Regions from separate parts of the Cytobacillus sp. FSL H8-0458 genome, predicted to be linked through region 1. Evidence: a T-box and tRNA genes for the amino acid it is inferred to sense, from the RefSeq annotation. Region 1 holds a T-box; the other regions hold tRNA genes.
What was found. The T-box of region 1 lies ahead of leuS (leucine--tRNA ligase). A T-box ahead of a tRNA ligase gene usually reads a tRNA of that ligase, here a tRNA-Leu.
Positions count from the first base shown of each region.

Region 2: it has a tRNA-Leu gene. The T-box ahead of leuS (leucine--tRNA ligase) is inferred to sense a tRNA for this amino acid. The anticodon was not compared.
Region 3: it has a tRNA-Leu gene. The T-box ahead of leuS (leucine--tRNA ligase) is inferred to sense a tRNA for this amino acid. The anticodon was not compared.

Region 1 covers NZ_JBBOBR010000001.1:15,324-20,328, reverse strand. The annotation lists gene NYE23_RS00090 (rhodanese-like domain-containing protein) at 24-329, opposite strand; gene leuS (leucine--tRNA ligase) at 708-3,125, opposite strand; T-box leader at 3,392-3,616, opposite strand; gene NYE23_RS00080 (CBO0543 family protein) at 3,773-4,291, opposite strand; gene NYE23_RS00075 (3-hydroxybutyrate dehydrogenase) at 4,427-5,005, opposite strand, start outside.
Region 2 covers NZ_JBBOBR010000001.1:3,704,111-3,709,115, reverse strand. The annotation lists rRNA gene NYE23_RS18605 (23S ribosomal RNA) at 1-1,530, shown strand, start outside; rRNA gene rrf (5S ribosomal RNA) at 1,611-1,727, shown strand; tRNA gene NYE23_RS18595 (tRNA-Glu) at 1,752-1,826, shown strand; tRNA gene NYE23_RS18590 (tRNA-Val) at 1,833-1,908, shown strand; tRNA gene NYE23_RS18585 (tRNA-Lys) at 2,060-2,135, shown strand; tRNA gene NYE23_RS18580 (tRNA-Leu) at 2,152-2,236, shown strand; tRNA gene NYE23_RS18575 (tRNA-Gly) at 2,243-2,317, shown strand; tRNA gene NYE23_RS18570 (tRNA-Arg) at 2,325-2,401, shown strand; tRNA gene NYE23_RS18565 (tRNA-Pro) at 2,407-2,483, shown strand; tRNA gene NYE23_RS18560 (tRNA-Ala) at 2,502-2,577, shown strand; tRNA gene NYE23_RS18555 (tRNA-Met) at 2,596-2,672, shown strand; tRNA gene NYE23_RS18550 (tRNA-Ser) at 2,696-2,788, shown strand; tRNA gene NYE23_RS18545 (tRNA-Met) at 2,973-3,046, shown strand; tRNA gene NYE23_RS18540 (tRNA-Asp) at 3,050-3,126, shown strand; tRNA gene NYE23_RS18535 (tRNA-Phe) at 3,298-3,373, shown strand; tRNA gene NYE23_RS18530 (tRNA-Tyr) at 3,396-3,479, shown strand; tRNA gene NYE23_RS18525 (tRNA-Trp) at 3,487-3,560, shown strand; tRNA gene NYE23_RS18520 (tRNA-His) at 3,572-3,647, shown strand; tRNA gene NYE23_RS18515 (tRNA-Gln) at 3,672-3,746, shown strand; tRNA gene NYE23_RS18510 (tRNA-Cys) at 3,754-3,827, shown strand; tRNA gene NYE23_RS18505 (tRNA-Gly) at 3,862-3,935, shown strand; tRNA gene NYE23_RS18500 (tRNA-Ile) at 3,945-4,021, shown strand; gene NYE23_RS18495 (cytochrome c oxidase subunit 2A) at 4,363-4,503, shown strand; gene NYE23_RS18490 (cytochrome c oxidase subunit II) at 4,516-4,980, shown strand; gene NYE23_RS18485 (cbb3-type cytochrome c oxidase subunit I) at 4,995-5,005, shown strand, end outside.
Region 3 covers NZ_JBBOBR010000005.1:38,018-43,022, forward strand. The annotation lists gene NYE23_RS25105 (hypothetical protein) at 1-61, shown strand, start outside; tRNA gene NYE23_RS25110 (tRNA-Glu) at 145-216, opposite strand; tRNA gene NYE23_RS25115 (tRNA-Ser) at 221-311, opposite strand; tRNA gene NYE23_RS25120 (tRNA-Asn) at 317-391, opposite strand; tRNA gene NYE23_RS25125 (tRNA-Ile) at 405-481, opposite strand; tRNA gene NYE23_RS25130 (tRNA-Gly) at 490-563, opposite strand; tRNA gene NYE23_RS25135 (tRNA-Phe) at 577-652, opposite strand; tRNA gene NYE23_RS25140 (tRNA-Asp) at 823-899, opposite strand; tRNA gene NYE23_RS25145 (tRNA-Met) at 903-976, opposite strand; tRNA gene NYE23_RS25150 (tRNA-Ser) at 999-1,091, opposite strand; tRNA gene NYE23_RS25155 (tRNA-Ile) at 1,104-1,180, opposite strand; tRNA gene NYE23_RS25160 (tRNA-Met) at 1,198-1,274, opposite strand; tRNA gene NYE23_RS25165 (tRNA-Ala) at 1,294-1,369, opposite strand; tRNA gene NYE23_RS25170 (tRNA-Pro) at 1,379-1,455, opposite strand; tRNA gene NYE23_RS25175 (tRNA-Arg) at 1,462-1,538, opposite strand; tRNA gene NYE23_RS25180 (tRNA-Leu) at 1,554-1,642, opposite strand; tRNA gene NYE23_RS25185 (tRNA-Gly) at 1,649-1,723, opposite strand; tRNA gene NYE23_RS25190 (tRNA-Leu) at 1,732-1,816, opposite strand; tRNA gene NYE23_RS25195 (tRNA-Lys) at 1,833-1,908, opposite strand; tRNA gene NYE23_RS25200 (tRNA-Thr) at 1,932-2,007, opposite strand; tRNA gene NYE23_RS25205 (tRNA-Val) at 2,028-2,103, opposite strand; rRNA gene rrf (5S ribosomal RNA) at 2,114-2,230, opposite strand; rRNA gene NYE23_RS25215 (23S ribosomal RNA) at 2,482-5,005, opposite strand, start outside.

The DNA.
Region 1 (5,005 bases):
CCATAATTGGCCCCGTTTGAATATTATTCCGTTTTTCCCTGCCAGTTCATCATGCCTCCAGCCATATTGCGCACCTTATATCCCTGGTCCTGCATGTAATGACAAACATTTCCGCTGCGATTGCCAGAGCGGCAGATAATAATGTACTCAGTGTCTTTATCAAATTTATCAAGATTCTCAGGGATCGTGCCCATGCGGATATGTCTGGCTCCAGGAATCATTCCGGATGCCACCTCTTCATCTTCTCTAACATCTACAAGCTCGAGCTTCTCTCCAGCCTCCAGCTTTTTTTGCAATTCATCTGTGGTAATCTCTTCAATATGGTCCAATTCTGACACCCTTTCCTGAAAACTTTTTATATAGCACTTTGCATCTGCTAGTGCTGCCACTCCTATAATACCCTATATGGCTCGAAAAATATAAAATGAAACTTCAATCTGTGGGGATGCTTTTCTCCCCGCTGATTGTTAGCTGAGGCCCACAGGAAGTGGGTCACAAAGACGTTGCCACAGGATGTGGCGTTCTTAGTCTTTGTCCTTCTTTCGGGCCTTTACGGGGAGTTTGACCCCCACTTATCCTCCTTTGATTCCTCTGAGTCTTGAAGTGGGTGTCTTACTGCCCGTTAGACTGCGATAAATGAGATGTTTCTTTAAAACAAATACAAAACCACCCCTGTTTAAATAGAGGTGGTTTCATCTCAATATAACTTAATTTGCAACGATATTTACAAGCTTGCCCGGTACTGCGATAACTTTACGGACAGTTTTTCCGTCAATTTGCTCTTTTACTTTTTCATCACCCATTGCGATTTGCTCCAAGAGGTCTTTTTTGGCATCGGCCGGAACCATAAGCTTCGCTTTTACTTTGCCGTTGATTTGGATAACGATTTCAACCTCGTCATCCACCATTTTGGCTTCATCATATGCCGGCCAGGCTTCATAAGCAATGGATTCACCATGGCCAAATTTTGACCAAAGCTCTTCTGAAATATGAGGAGCGATTGGTGAAAGCATTTTAACAAAGCCTTCTGCAAAAGTTTTTGGCAGCACATCTGCTTTATAAGCTTCGTTGATGAATACCATCATTTGAGAAATAGCTGTGTTAAAACGAAGTCCTTCGTAGTCCTCAGTAACTTTTTTCACCGTTTGGTGGTAAACCTTTTCAAGGCTGCTGCCTTCTTCAATGTCCTGAATTCTCGGGCTTAATTCACCAGTCTCTTCTACAAACAAGCGCCAGATGCGGTCAAGGAATCTTCTTGAGCCATCCAATCCGTTTGTAGACCAGGCGATGGAAGCTTCAAGCGGCCCCATGAACATTTCGTATAGACGAAGAGTATCTGCACCATGGCTCTCTACGATTTCATCCGGATTAACGACATTGCCTTTTGATTTACTCATTTTCTCATTGTTTTCCCCAAGAATCATACCCTGGTTAAATAGCTTTTGGAACGGTTCCTTCGTATGGACGACTCCCACATCGTAAAGGACCTTGTGCCAGAAGCGGGCATATAGAAGATGAAGTACCGCATGTTCAGCTCCTCCGATATATATATCAACCGGAAGCCATTCTTTTAATTTCTCAGGATCTGCAAGAGCTTCACAATTTTTTGGATCAATATAGCGAAGGTAGTACCAGCAGCTGCCTGCCCATTGCGGCATTGTGTTCGTTTCTCTGCGGCCTTTTTTGCCAGTTTCCGGATCCACAACATTAACCCAATCATCGATGTTGGCTAATGGTGACTCACCAGTGCCGGATGGCTTGATCTCCGTTGTTTTTGGAAGCACTAATGGAAGCTGCTCTTCCGGCACGGCAGTCATTGTGCCATCTTCCCAGTGGATGACTGGAATCGGCTCGCCCCAATAGCGCTGGCGGCTGAATAACCAGTCACGAAGACGGTAAGTAACCTTCTTAGTGCCAATACCTTTTTCTTCAAGCCAGGCAATCATTTTCTCAATAGCATCCTCTTTGTTTAATCCATCAAGGAAACCTGAGTTCACATGCTCGCCATCGCCAGTGTAAGCTTCTTTATCAACATCTCCGCCGGCAACGACTTCTTTAATAGGCAGATCAAATTGCTTGGCGAACTCATAGTCGCGCTCGTCATGTGCCGGAACCGCCATGATGGCTCCTGTTCCATAACTGACTAAAACATAATCTGCAATCCAGATTGGCATTTTTTCGCCGTTGACCGGGTTAATCGCATACGCACCAGTGAAGACACCCGTTTTTTCTTTAGCAAGATCTGTCCGCTCAAGATCACTCTTGCTCTTTACTTTGTCAATGTAAGCCTGAACTGCTTCTTGCTGCCCATCTGTTGTGATTTTATCAACAAGCGCGTGTTCTGGAGCAAGTACAGCATATGTTGCACCATATAACGTGTCAGGACGTGTTGTGAAAACGGTGAATGTGCCGTCATGTCCTTCAATATTGAATGTCACTTCGGCTCCTTCAGAGCGGCCGATCCAGTTGCGCTGCATGTCCTTAAGGCTCTCTGGCCAATCCAATAAATCAAGATCTTCAAGCAGGCGATCCGCATACGCCGTAATTTTCAGCATCCACTGTCTCATTGGGCGGCGCTCTACCGGGTGGCCTCCGCGCTCGCTTTTCCCGTCAATAACCTCTTCATTTGCAAGCACTGTTCCAAGTGCGGGACACCAGTTAACAGCTACTTCATCGATATAAGCAAGCCCTTTTTCATAAAGCTTTAAGAAGATCCACTGAGTCCATTTATAGTATTCAGGGTCTGTTGTGTTTACTTCACGATCCCAGTCATAGGAGAAGCCTAACGCCTTAATCTGGCGGCGGAAGGTGTTGATATTCTGTTCTGTGAATTCTGCCGGGTCATTCCCTGTATCAAGTGCATATTGCTCTGCAGGCAAACCAAATGCATCCCAGCCCATCGGATGAAGGACATTATAGCCCTGCATCCGCTTCATGCGGGAAAGGATATCTGTTGCCGTATATCCTTCCGGATGGCCAACGTGAAGACCAGCACCTGAAGGATAAGGAAACATATCAAGCGCATAAAACTTGCGCTTGCCTTTATCTTCAGTTGTTTTAAATGTTTTATTTTCTTCCCAGTGGCCTTGCCACTTTTTTTCAATCTCCTTATGATTGAAACTCATTTTTGTTTCCTCCTATTATCAGAAAGCTCAGGGCGCCGCTTATCCAAGGGCCGCAGACTAAAACCGCCACGTCCTGTGGCAACGTCTGCATGACCCGCATCCTGCGGGCCTCAAGCCTAAGACGAGCCGGCGGAAAGGTTGTTCTTTAACCTTTTTGACGGATTGGCTTATGACCTCAAGCCGATGGCGCACGGAGCTAGACTGCTTTCTGACTTCAAAAATTTGCACTGCATTTTTTAATACAATAAAAAAACCTCTCATCCCAAAAAAGGGACGAGAGGATTATGTATAAATCTCCCGCGGTACCACCCACATTAGTGAACATGTCACTCGCTTCATTCATCCTTAACGCGGAAAACGGCAAGCATTACTGGTATTTCACACTTGCTGCTCAAAGGCGAGTTCATGATGTGCCCGGCTGACTTGCACCTGCCGTCAACTCTCTTAAAACGGGCTGCTGCACCACTACTGCTCCTTATCTAAGCATTTTAGTATAAGAATATGACTATTGTAATAAATTTCCCGCCAGGATGCAAGTAGGCTTATCCTGACAGGAATTTAATACTTAGAATATGCAATGTTTTTAAGAATTGTGCACCATGTTTCACTTTCTTTAGGGCAGAATGTTTACAAAGCCATTCAATCCATTATTTCAAATCACTTAGATGCGGATGAAAGAGCCATAATAGAATAACAATAATGGGAAGCGAAACTGCCATAGCTATTCCCGGCTTTTTATAATGCATTCGCAGCATGATGAACATGATGAGATTAAACATTACAGACCACCAGAAATTCCACCCATTATCATAAACAAACAATCCCTTTTTAGAAAACAAATACTCAAGTACTGAGAAATAAACGATCCATACGACAATATAAAAAATCTTTTTCTTTAGATTTTTTTCCGGAAAATAACGAAGGTAAATCATGACGACGACTGGAATAATCACCAAAGTGAAGGTAATTTCAATCAACGTGTGATTCAGCCAATCCAGCGTAACTGCTCTATAAGCCCAAAGAGTATGATTATAAAATAAAAAATTATATAGAAGGTTGGCAATGATATAAAATTGGACAGTTGGATAGTATTCTTTCCATCTATTCCAATCAACAAATTTCCAGGCAAAAAAAATATAGACAAGTACAACCAATAATAAATACACAATATCTCCACCGATTATCTGCCATCAATTCAGTATCAACAATATACCCATAGTTTCAGAGGTTTTATTCACATTACTGGACAAGAGAAAAAGAGGGCCATTCTCTGCCCTCTCTAAAAACTGATATGCGCATTCTTATTGAACTGTATAGCCTCCATCAATAACTGCCGCCTGGCCAGTAATTCCTTTAGCTGCATCACCAGCCAAAAAAATCGCATAATCTGCAATCTCTTCCACCTTCAGAAGCCTTTTTTGCGGCACTAACGGATAAATGACTTCCTCCAGTGCTTTTTCCATTGGTACATTTCTTGTTTTAGCAAGGTCATTCAGCTGATTTCTAACAAGAGGTGTATCTACATAGCCCGGGCAGATGGCATTAACCGTAATGCCATGTTCAGCAGCCTCCAGTGCAGCTACTTTAGTCAATCCTATAACACCATGCTTTGCACTGTTATAAGCTGCCTTGCCAGCAAACCCCACAAGCCCGTTAATGGAAGCCATGTTGAGTATCCGGCCTGATTTTTGTTTTTTCATGATTGGCATCGCGTGCTTTATTGCCACGAATGGAGCAGTCAGCATTACTTTGATCATAAATTCAAACTTCTCAGTGGGAAAATCTTCAATAAAGGAAACATGCTGCAGCCCTGCATTATTTATCAGCACATCCAAAGCACCGAATCGGCTGAAAGTTTCATTGATGGCCGCCTGAATATC
Region 2 (5,005 bases), 3.7 Mb from region 1:
CTGAAAAGCGTAGGCGATGGACAACAGGTTGATATTCCTGTACCACCTCTTTACCGTTTGAGCAATGGGGGGACGCAGGAGGATAGGGTAAGCGCGCTGCTGGATTAGCGCGTCCAAGCAGTTAGGCCGGTAACGAGGCAAATCCCGTTACCACACAGGCTGAGCTGTGACGGCGAGGGAAATTTAGTACCGAAGTTCCTGATTCCACACTGCCAAGAAAAGCCTCTAGCGAGGGAAAAGGTGCCCGTACCGCAAACCGACACAGGTAGGCGAGGAGAGAATCCTAAGGTGAGCGAGAGAACTCTCGTTAAGGAACTCGGCAAAATGACCCCGTAACTTCGGGAGAAGGGGTGCTCATTAGGGTGAATAGCCCTGATGAGCCGCAGTGAATAGGCCCAGGCGACTGTTTAGCAAAAACACAGGTCTCTGCGAAGCCGCAAGGCGAAGTATAGGGGCTGACGCCTGCCCGGTGCTGGAAGGTTAAGAGGAGAGGTTAGCGCAAGCGAAGCTTTGAATCGAAGCCCCAGTAAACGGCGGCCGTAACTATAACGGTCCTAAGGTAGCGAAATTCCTTGTCGGGTAAGTTCCGACCCGCACGAAAGGCGTAACGATCTGGGCACTGTCTCAACGAGAGACTCGGTGAAATTATAGTACCTGTGAAGATGCAGGTTACCCGCGACAGGACGGAAAGACCCCGTGGAGCTTTACTGTAGCCTGATATTGAATTTTGGTACAGCTTGTACAGGATAGGTAGGAGCCTGAGAAGCCGGAGCGCCAGCTTCGGTGGAGGCGTCGGTGGGATACTACCCTGGCTGTATTGAAATTCTAACCCGCGCCCCTGATCGGGGCGGGAGACAGTGTCAGGTGGGCAGTTTGACTGGGGCGGTCGCCTCCTAAAAAGTAACGGAGGCGCCCAAAGGTTCCCTCAGAATGGTTGGAAATCATTCGCAGAGTGTAAAGGCACAAGGGAGCTTGACTGCGAGACCTACAAGTCGAGCAGGGACGAAAGTCGGGCTTAGTGATCCGGTGGTTCCGCATGGAAGGGCCATCGCTCAACGGATAAAAGCTACCCCGGGGATAACAGGCTTATCTCCCCCAAGAGTCCACATCGACGGGGAGGTTTGGCACCTCGATGTCGGCTCATCGCATCCTGGGGCTGTAGTCGGTCCCAAGGGTTGGGCTGTTCGCCCATTAAAGCGGTACGCGAGCTGGGTTCAGAACGTCGTGAGACAGTTCGGTCCCTATCCGTCGTGGGCGCAGGAAATTTGAGAGGAGCTGTCCTTAGTACGAGAGGACCGGGATGGACGCACCGCTGGTGTACCAGTTGTCTTGCCAAAGGCATCGCTGGGTAGCTATGTGCGGAAGGGATAAGTGCTGAAAGCATCTAAGCATGAAGCCCCCCTCGAGATGAGATTTCCCATAGCGTCAAGCTAGTAAGATCCCTGAAAGATGATCAGGTTGATAGGTCAGAGGTGGAAGCGTGGCGACATGTGGAGCTGACTGATACTAATCGATCGAGGACTTAACCAAGTCATATTGGTAATTACTCGGCAAATGCTTCTTCATACATTATCTAGTTTTGAGGGAACGAAGTTTCTTCAACCAAATAGTCCGGTGGCGATAGCGAGAAGGTCACACCCGTTCCCATACCGAACACGGAAGTTAAGCTTCTCAGCGCCGATGGTAGTTGGGGGCTGTCCCCCTGTGAGAGTAGGACGCTGCCGGGCAACCCTGATTGGGTAATTTTATTTGGCCCCTTGGTCAAGCGGTTAAGACACCGCCCTTTCACGGCGGTAACACGGGTTCGAATCCCGTAGGGGTCACCATATTTTGGAGGATTAGCTCAGCTGGGAGAGCATCTGCCTTACAAGCAGAGGGTCGGCGGTTCGATCCCGTCATCCTCCACCATATCTTTAGTACGGGCCATTAGCTCAGTCGGTAGAGCAGATTGCAGCATCAGTGAGATTCTTCACCCGAATAGCAATCTGTGACAAAGCACGCAGGGCTTTGGAACATCTGACCTAGCACTTTCAGGCTTTAGGCAGCAGAATATTAATACGAGCCATTAGCTCAGTCGGTAGAGCATCTGACTTTTAATCAGAGGGTCGAAGGTTCGAGTCCTTCATGGCTCACCATTTTTAATTTCATATTGCGGGTGTGGCGGAATTGGCAGACGCACCAGACTTAGGATCTGGCGCCGCAAGGCGTGGGGGTTCGACTCCCTTCACCCGCACCATTTTAAGCGGAAGTAGTTCAGTGGTAGAACATCACCTTGCCAAGGTGGGGGTCGCGGGTTCGAATCCCGTCTTCCGCTCCATTATTTTGCGCCCGTAGCTCAATTGGATAGAGCGTTTGACTACGGATCAAAAGGTTAGGGGTTCGACTCCTCTCGGGCGCGCCATATTACGGGGAGTAGCTCAGCTTGGTAGAGCACTTGGTTTGGGACCAAGGGGTCGCAGGTTCGAATCCTGTCTTCCCGACCAGCGACACTTCTTTTACTTGGGGCCTTAGCTCAGCTGGGAGAGCGCCTGCTTTGCACGCAGGAGGTCAGCGGTTCGATCCCGCTAGGCTCCACCATGAATATATAATCATTTCGGCGGTGTAGCTCAGCTGGCTAGAGCGTACGGTTCATACCCGTGAGGTCGGGGGTTCGATCCCCTCCGCCGCTACCAATATGATTATTTTTTACAACATCGGAGGAATACCCAAGTCCGGCTGAAGGGATCGGTCTTGAAAACCGACAGGCGGGTCAAACCGCGCAGGGGTTCGAATCCCCTTTCCTCCTCCATATCTTATTTTAATAATATTATCGCGGGGTGGAGCACGACCGAATAATCTGCGAGGGAATTACTTCAGCGCACCGATTGAGCTGCTGCTTGAATAATCTTTCTGAAATCGGGGCGGTACTTCATTGATTAAACTGCGATGTAATGCTTGATGTGAGCATAGAAAAATCACATAAATAATATTATCGCGGGGTGGAGCAGTCCGGTAGCTCGTCGGGCTCATAACCCGAAGGTCGCAGGTTCAAATCCTGCCCCCGCAATCTGGTCCGGTAGTTCAGTTGGTTAGAATGCCTGCCTGTCACGCAGGAGGTCGCGGGTTCGAGTCCCGTCCGGACCGCCATTATTTATAATCTTAATAATATATGGCTCAGTAGCTCAGTCGGTAGAGGATTTTAAAAGAATGCAGCTGCGAAGCTTTTACATCATCGAATAGTATGCTTTTAAAATCTGCGACAAAGAACGCAGGACTTTGAAGCACATGTATCAAACTTTAGGATTAATAAATTTATATGGCTCAGTAGCTCAGTCGGTAGAGCAAAGGACTGAAAATCCTTGTGTCGGCGGTTCGATTCCGTCCTGAGCCACCATTTTCTTAGTCTTTACAGACTTGGAGGGGTAGCGAAGTGGCTAAACGCGGCGGACTGTAAATCCGCTCCTTCGGGTTCGGCAGTTCGAATCTGCCCCCCTCCACCATTTATATAGGGGTATAGTTTAATGGTAAAACGAAGGTCTCCAAAACCTTTGATGTGGGTTCGATTCCTACTACCCCTGCCAGTAGGATAGTGGCGGTTGTGGCGAAGTGGTTAACGCATCGGATTGTGGCTCCGACACTCGTGGGTTCGATTCCCATCAATCGCCCCATTATTCTTTTTCTGCATTAATTATTGGGCTATAGCCAAGCGGTAAGGCACCGGACTTTGACTCCGTCACTCGCAGGTTCGAATCCTGCTAGCCCAGCCATTTTTAAGGCAGCATAGCCAAGTGGTAAGGCAGAGGTCTGCAAAACCTCCATCCCCGGTTCAAATCCGGGTGTTGCCTCCAAACAAAAGACAGTATGTTATAAATTAATTTAAATGCGGGTGTAGTTTAGTGGTAAAACCTCAGCCTTCCAAGCTGATGATGAGGGTTCGATTCCCTTCACCCGCTCCAACAACATATGGGCCTATAGCTCAGCTGGTTAGAGCGCACGCCTGATAAGCGTGAGGTCGATGGTTCGAGTCCATTTAGGCCCACCATTATACATACCATTATCAAACTAATTCCAATAGGGATTAGTTTTTTTGTATTTAGAAACTTTTTTAACGGCTGTCTCCAAGAGGAACAGGCTATTTTACTGTAAATGCAGATACCGAATATGGAAGCGGGGAGCTAAGTTGATACTTTGTGAATACTTTGTGAACCGTTATTCTTGCAAGAGCACCATTAGGTGGAAGAAACCCTTGATATTACAGTGTTTTAGCTAAAATTGCAACCCTTTTGCCTTTGAGGAAATATGAAGAAAGTGTGATTCATTTCACTTTTATGAAAACCCTTCTCAACTATGATATAGGTAACAAAGTAAAGGAGCTGATGGAAGGTGGAAACACGAAAAGTGGACCAGAGCAGTTCAAAAGAACATAACTCTCTAAAGGGTACGTTCTTTTCAGTTACAGTTGTAGGGCTTGGGATCTTTGTTACTTATTTAATCTTGTACGGCCTGTACATGGCCAGAATATAGGGGGGATAAACAATGATGCATCGTTCTGAAAAGGTATGGCTTATTTTAAGCTTTGGAATGATTATTGGATTCATGTTAATCGCGGGCTACCAAGCATTCGCCTTTGAAATGGGGCCGCCAAGCTATGGAGAGCGAATTGATCCTCAGAAAGTGGATGAAACAGCACCGTTTGATAAGCCAGGAATTAAGAAAATTGGCGAGAATGAGTATGAAGTAGTTATGACTCTTCAAGTGTTCAGTTTTACTCCTAGTGAGATAGAAGTGCCTGCAGGATCAACAGTTCATTTTACATTGACGTCAAAAGATGTCGTTCACGGGTTCCAGGTTGCGGAAACTAACTTAAATGCTATGGTTGTGCCTGGTTATGTACAAAAAATCACCCAGAAGTTCGATAAGCCAGGTGAATATTTAGTTCTTTGCAATGAGTACTGCGGTGCGGGTCATCAAATGATGAGCACAACCATTACAGTGAAATAAAGGGGGGATAGACAGTGGAAACAGT
Region 3 (5,005 bases), on a different contig from region 1:
TGATATCGATCTGAATAATCCCGGCAATAAATTAAGCAGGGATGAAGAGAAATTTGATTAAATAGGAGCGGAAATGAACCGTAAAAGGGAGTTATACAAGGACAACAAAAAAGCTGCCAACAAATTGTTGACAGCTTTTTTGTATGACCCCTACGGGATTCGAACCCGTGTTACCGCCGTGAAAGGGCGGTGTCTTAACCGCTTGACCAAGGGGCCAATATGGCGGAGAAGGAGGGATTTGAACCCTCGCGCCGGTTACCCGACCTACACCCTTAGCAGGGGCGCCTCTTCAGCCACTTGAGTACTTCCCCATATATGGCTCCGCAGGTAGGATTCGAACCTACGACCGTTCGGTTAACAGCCGAATGCTCTACCACTGAGCTACTACGGAACAATAATTAAAATGGTGGGCCTAAATGGACTCGAACCATCGACCTCACGCTTATCAGGCGTGCGCTCTAACCAGCTGAGCTATAGGCCCATATGTGTTGGAGCGGGTGAAGGGAATCGAACCCTCATCATCAGCTTGGAAGGCTGAGGTTTTACCACTAAACTACACCCGCGTAAGATTCTAAATGGTGGCTCAGGACGGAATCGAACCGCCGACACAAGGATTTTCAGTCCTTTGCTCTACCGACTGAGCTACTGAGCCATATAAATTTATTAATCCTAAAGCTTGAAACATGTGCTTCAAAGTCCTGCGTTCTTTGTCGCAGATTTTAAAAGCATGCTATTCGATGATGTTAAGCTTCGCAGCTGCATTCTTTTAAAATCCTCTACCGACTGAGCTACTGAGCCACATTCTATATTTTTTTGTAAAAATGGCGGTCCGGACGGGACTCGAACCCGCGACCTCCTGCGTGACAGGCAGGCATTCTAACCAACTGAACTACCGGACCAGATTGCGGGGGCAGGATTTGAACCTGCGACCTTCGGGTTATGAGCCCGACGAGCTACCGGACTGCTCCACCCCGCGACAATATTATTAAAATAAAATATGGAGGAGGAAAGGGGATTCGAACCCCTGCGCGGTTTGACCCGCCTGTCGGTTTTCAAGACCGATCCCTTCAGCCGGACTTGGGTATTCCTCCGTATAAGAAAAGTGGTGGACCTTGTAGGACTCGAACCTACGACCGGACGGTTATGAGCCGTCTGCTCTAACCAGCTGAGCTAAAGGTCCAGCATCGTTTAATTAAATGGTAGCGGCGGAGGGGATCGAACCCCCGACCTCACGGGTATGAACCGTACGCTCTAGCCAGCTGAGCTACACCGCCAAAATAGTAAATATAATTATGGTGGAGCCTAGCGGGATCGAACCGCTGACCTCCTGCGTGCAAAGCAGGCGCTCTCCCAGCTGAGCTAAGGCCCCAAAGATTAATGGTCGGGAAGACAGGATTCGAACCTGCGACCCCTTGGTCCCAAACCAAGTGCTCTACCAAGCTGAGCTACTCCCCGTTAATATGGCGCGCCCGAGAGGAGTCGAACCCCTAACCTTTTGATCCGTAGTCAAACGCTCTATCCAATTGAGCTACGGGCGCAATATTAAATTCTACTGGTGCCGAGGACCGGAATCGAACCGGTACGGTAGTCACCTACCGCAGGATTTTAAGTCCTGTGCGTCTGCCAGTTCCGCCACCCCGGCAATAAATGGAGCGGAAGACGGGATTCGAACCCGCGACCCCCACCTTGGCAAGGTGATGTTCTACCACTGAACTACTTCCGCATAAATAATGGTGCGGGTGAAGGGAGTCGAACCCCCACGCCTTGCGGCGCCAGATCCTAAGTCTGGTGCGTCTGCCAATTCCGCCACACCCGCAATATGAAATTAAAAATGGTGAGCCATGAAGGACTCGAACCTTCGACCCTCTGATTAAAAGTCAGATGCTCTACCGACTGAGCTAATGGCTCATATTCTATAAAAAGAACTGAAGTGGTGCCGGCGAGAGGACTTGAACCCCCAACCTACTGATTACAAGTCAGTTGCTCTACCAATTGAGCTACACCGGCAGCTTGTACATTTAAATTAATGGTGGAGGATGACGGGATCGAACCGCCGACCCTCTGCTTGTAAGGCAGATGCTCTCCCAGCTGAGCTAATCCTCCATTATTAATTGCCCGGCAGCGTCCTACTCTCACAAGGGGACAGCCCCTAACTACCATCGGCGCTGAGAAGCTTAACTTCCGTGTTCGGTATGGGAACGGGTGTGACCTTCTCGCTATCGCCACCAGACTATTTTTCAAAGACAAGTTTTATTATACCGTCTTTTCAGGATTTTTCAAGAGGAAATTTCATTTTTTCATTCCCTCAAAACTAGATAATGTATGAAGAAGCATTTGCCGAGTATTCACCAATGACTTGTCTAGCTTCGGCTCCTAACTTCTCGGCTGTTTCGATCCGTCCCTCCAAATCCCAAAACCAGGATTTGAATGGCCGGCTCTCCAACGTCTCTCGAAGTTGAACAGTCGCCTCCGCTTTTCGTTTTGGTTAAGTCCTCGATCGATTAGTATCAGTCAGCTCCACATGTCGCCACGCTTCCACCTCTGACCTATCAACCTGATCATCTTTCAGGGATCTTACTAGCTTGACGCTATGGGAAATCTCATCTCGAGGGGGGCTTCATGCTTAGATGCTTTCAGCACTTATCCCTTCCGCACATAGCTACCCAGCGATGCCTTTGGCAAGACAACTGGTACACCAGCGGTGCGTCCATCCCGGTCCTCTCGTACTAAGGACAGCTCCTCTCAAATTTCCTGCGCCCACGACGGATAGGGACCGAACTGTCTCACGACGTTCTGAACCCAGCTCGCGTACCGCTTTAATGGGCGAACAGCCCAACCCTTGGGACCGACTACAGCCCCAGGATGCGATGAGCCGACATCGAGGTGCCAAACCTCCCCGTCGATGTGGACTCTTGGGGGAGATAAGCCTGTTATCCCCGGGGTAGCTTTTATCCGTTGAGCGATGGCCCTTCCATGCGGAACCACCGGATCACTAAGCCCGACTTTCGTCCCTGCTCGACTTGTAGGTCTCGCAGTCAAGCTCCCTTGTGCCTTTACACTCTGCGAATGATTTCCAACCATTCTGAGGGAACCTTTGGGCGCCTCCGTTACTTTTTAGGAGGCGACCGCCCCAGTCAAACTGCCCACCTGACACTGTCTCCCGCCCCGATCAGGGGCGCGGGTTAGAATTTCAATACAGCCAGGGTAGTATCCCACCGACGCCTCCACCGAAGCTGGCGCTCCGGCTTCTCAGGCTCCTACCTATCCTGTACAAGCTGTACCAAAATTCAATATCAGGCTACAGTAAAGCTCCACGGGGTCTTTCCGTCCTGTCGCGGGTAACCTGCATCTTCACAGGTACTATAATTTCACCGAGTCTCTCGTTGAGACAGTGCCCAGATCGTTACGCCTTTCGTGCGGGTCGGAACTTACCCGACAAGGAATTTCGCTACCTTAGGACCGTTATAGTTACGGCCGCCGTTTACTGGGGCTTCGATTCAAAGCTTCGCTTGCGCTAACCTCTCCTCTTAACCTTCCAGCACCGGGCAGGCGTCAGCCCCTATACTTCGCCTTGCGGCTTCGCAGAGACCTGTGTTTTTGCTAAACAGTCGCCTGGGCCTATTCACTGCGGCTCATCAGGGCTATTCACCCTAATGAGCACCCCTTCTCCCGAAGTTACGGGGTCATTTTGCCGAGTTCCTTAACGAGAGTTCTCTCGCTCACCTTAGGATTCTCTCCTCGCCTACCTGTGTCGGTTTGCGGTACGGGCACCTTTTCCCTCGCTAGAGGCTTTTCTTGGCAGTGTGGAATCAGGAACTTCGGTACTAAATTTCCCTCGCCGTCACAGCTCAGCCTGTGTGGTAACGGGATTTGCCTCGTTACCGGCCTAACTGCTTGGACGCGCTAATCCAGCAGCGCGCTTACCCTATCCTCCTGCGTCCCCCCATTGCTCAAACGGTAAAGAGGTGGTACAGGAATATCAACCTGTTGTCCATCGCCTACGCTTTTCAGCCTCGGCTTAGGTCCCGACTAACCCTGAGCGGACGAGCCTTCCTCAGGAAACCTTAGGCATTCGGTGGATGGGATTCTCACCCATCTTTCGCTACTCATACCGGCATTCTCACTTCTAAGCGCTCCACCAGTCCTTGCGGTCTGGCTTCAACGCCCTTAGAACGCTCTCCTACCACTGACATCGAAAGATGTCAATCCACAGCTTCGGTGATACGTTTAGCCCCGGTACATTTTCGGCGCGGAGTCACTCGACCAGTGAGCTATTACGCACTCTTTAAATGGTGGCTGCTTCTAAGCCAACATCCTGGTTGTCTAAGCAACTCCACATCCTTTTCCACTTAACGTATACTTTGGGACCTTAGCTGGTGGTCTGGGCTGTTTCCCTCTTGACTACGGATCTTATCACTCGCAGTCTGACTCCCATGGATAAGTCTTTGGCATTCGGAGTTTGTCTGAATTCGGTAACCCGATGGGGGCCCCTAGTCCAAACAGTGCTCTACCTCCAAGACTCTTACTACATGAGGCTAGCCCTAAAGCTATTTCGGAGAGAACCAGCTATCTCCAGGTTCGATTGGAATTTCTCCGCTACCCACACCTCATCCCCGCACTTTTCAACGTGCGTGGGTTCGGGCCTCCATCCAGTGTTACCTGGACTTCACCCTGGACATGGGTAGATCACCTGGTTTCGGGTCTACGACCACATACTCATTCGCCCTATTCAGACTCGCTTTCGCTGCGGCTCCGTCTTATCAACTTAACCTCGCATGTAATCGTAACTCGCCGGTTCATTCTACAAAAGGCACGCTATCACCCATTAACGGGCTCTAACTACTTGTAGGCACACGGTTTCAGGATCTCTTTCACTCCCCTTCCGGGGTGCTTTTCACCTTTCCCTCACGGTACTGGTTCACTATCGGTCACTAGGGAGTATTTAGCCTTGGGAGATGGTCCTCCCTGCTTCCGACGGGATTTCTCGTGTCCCGCCGTACTCAGG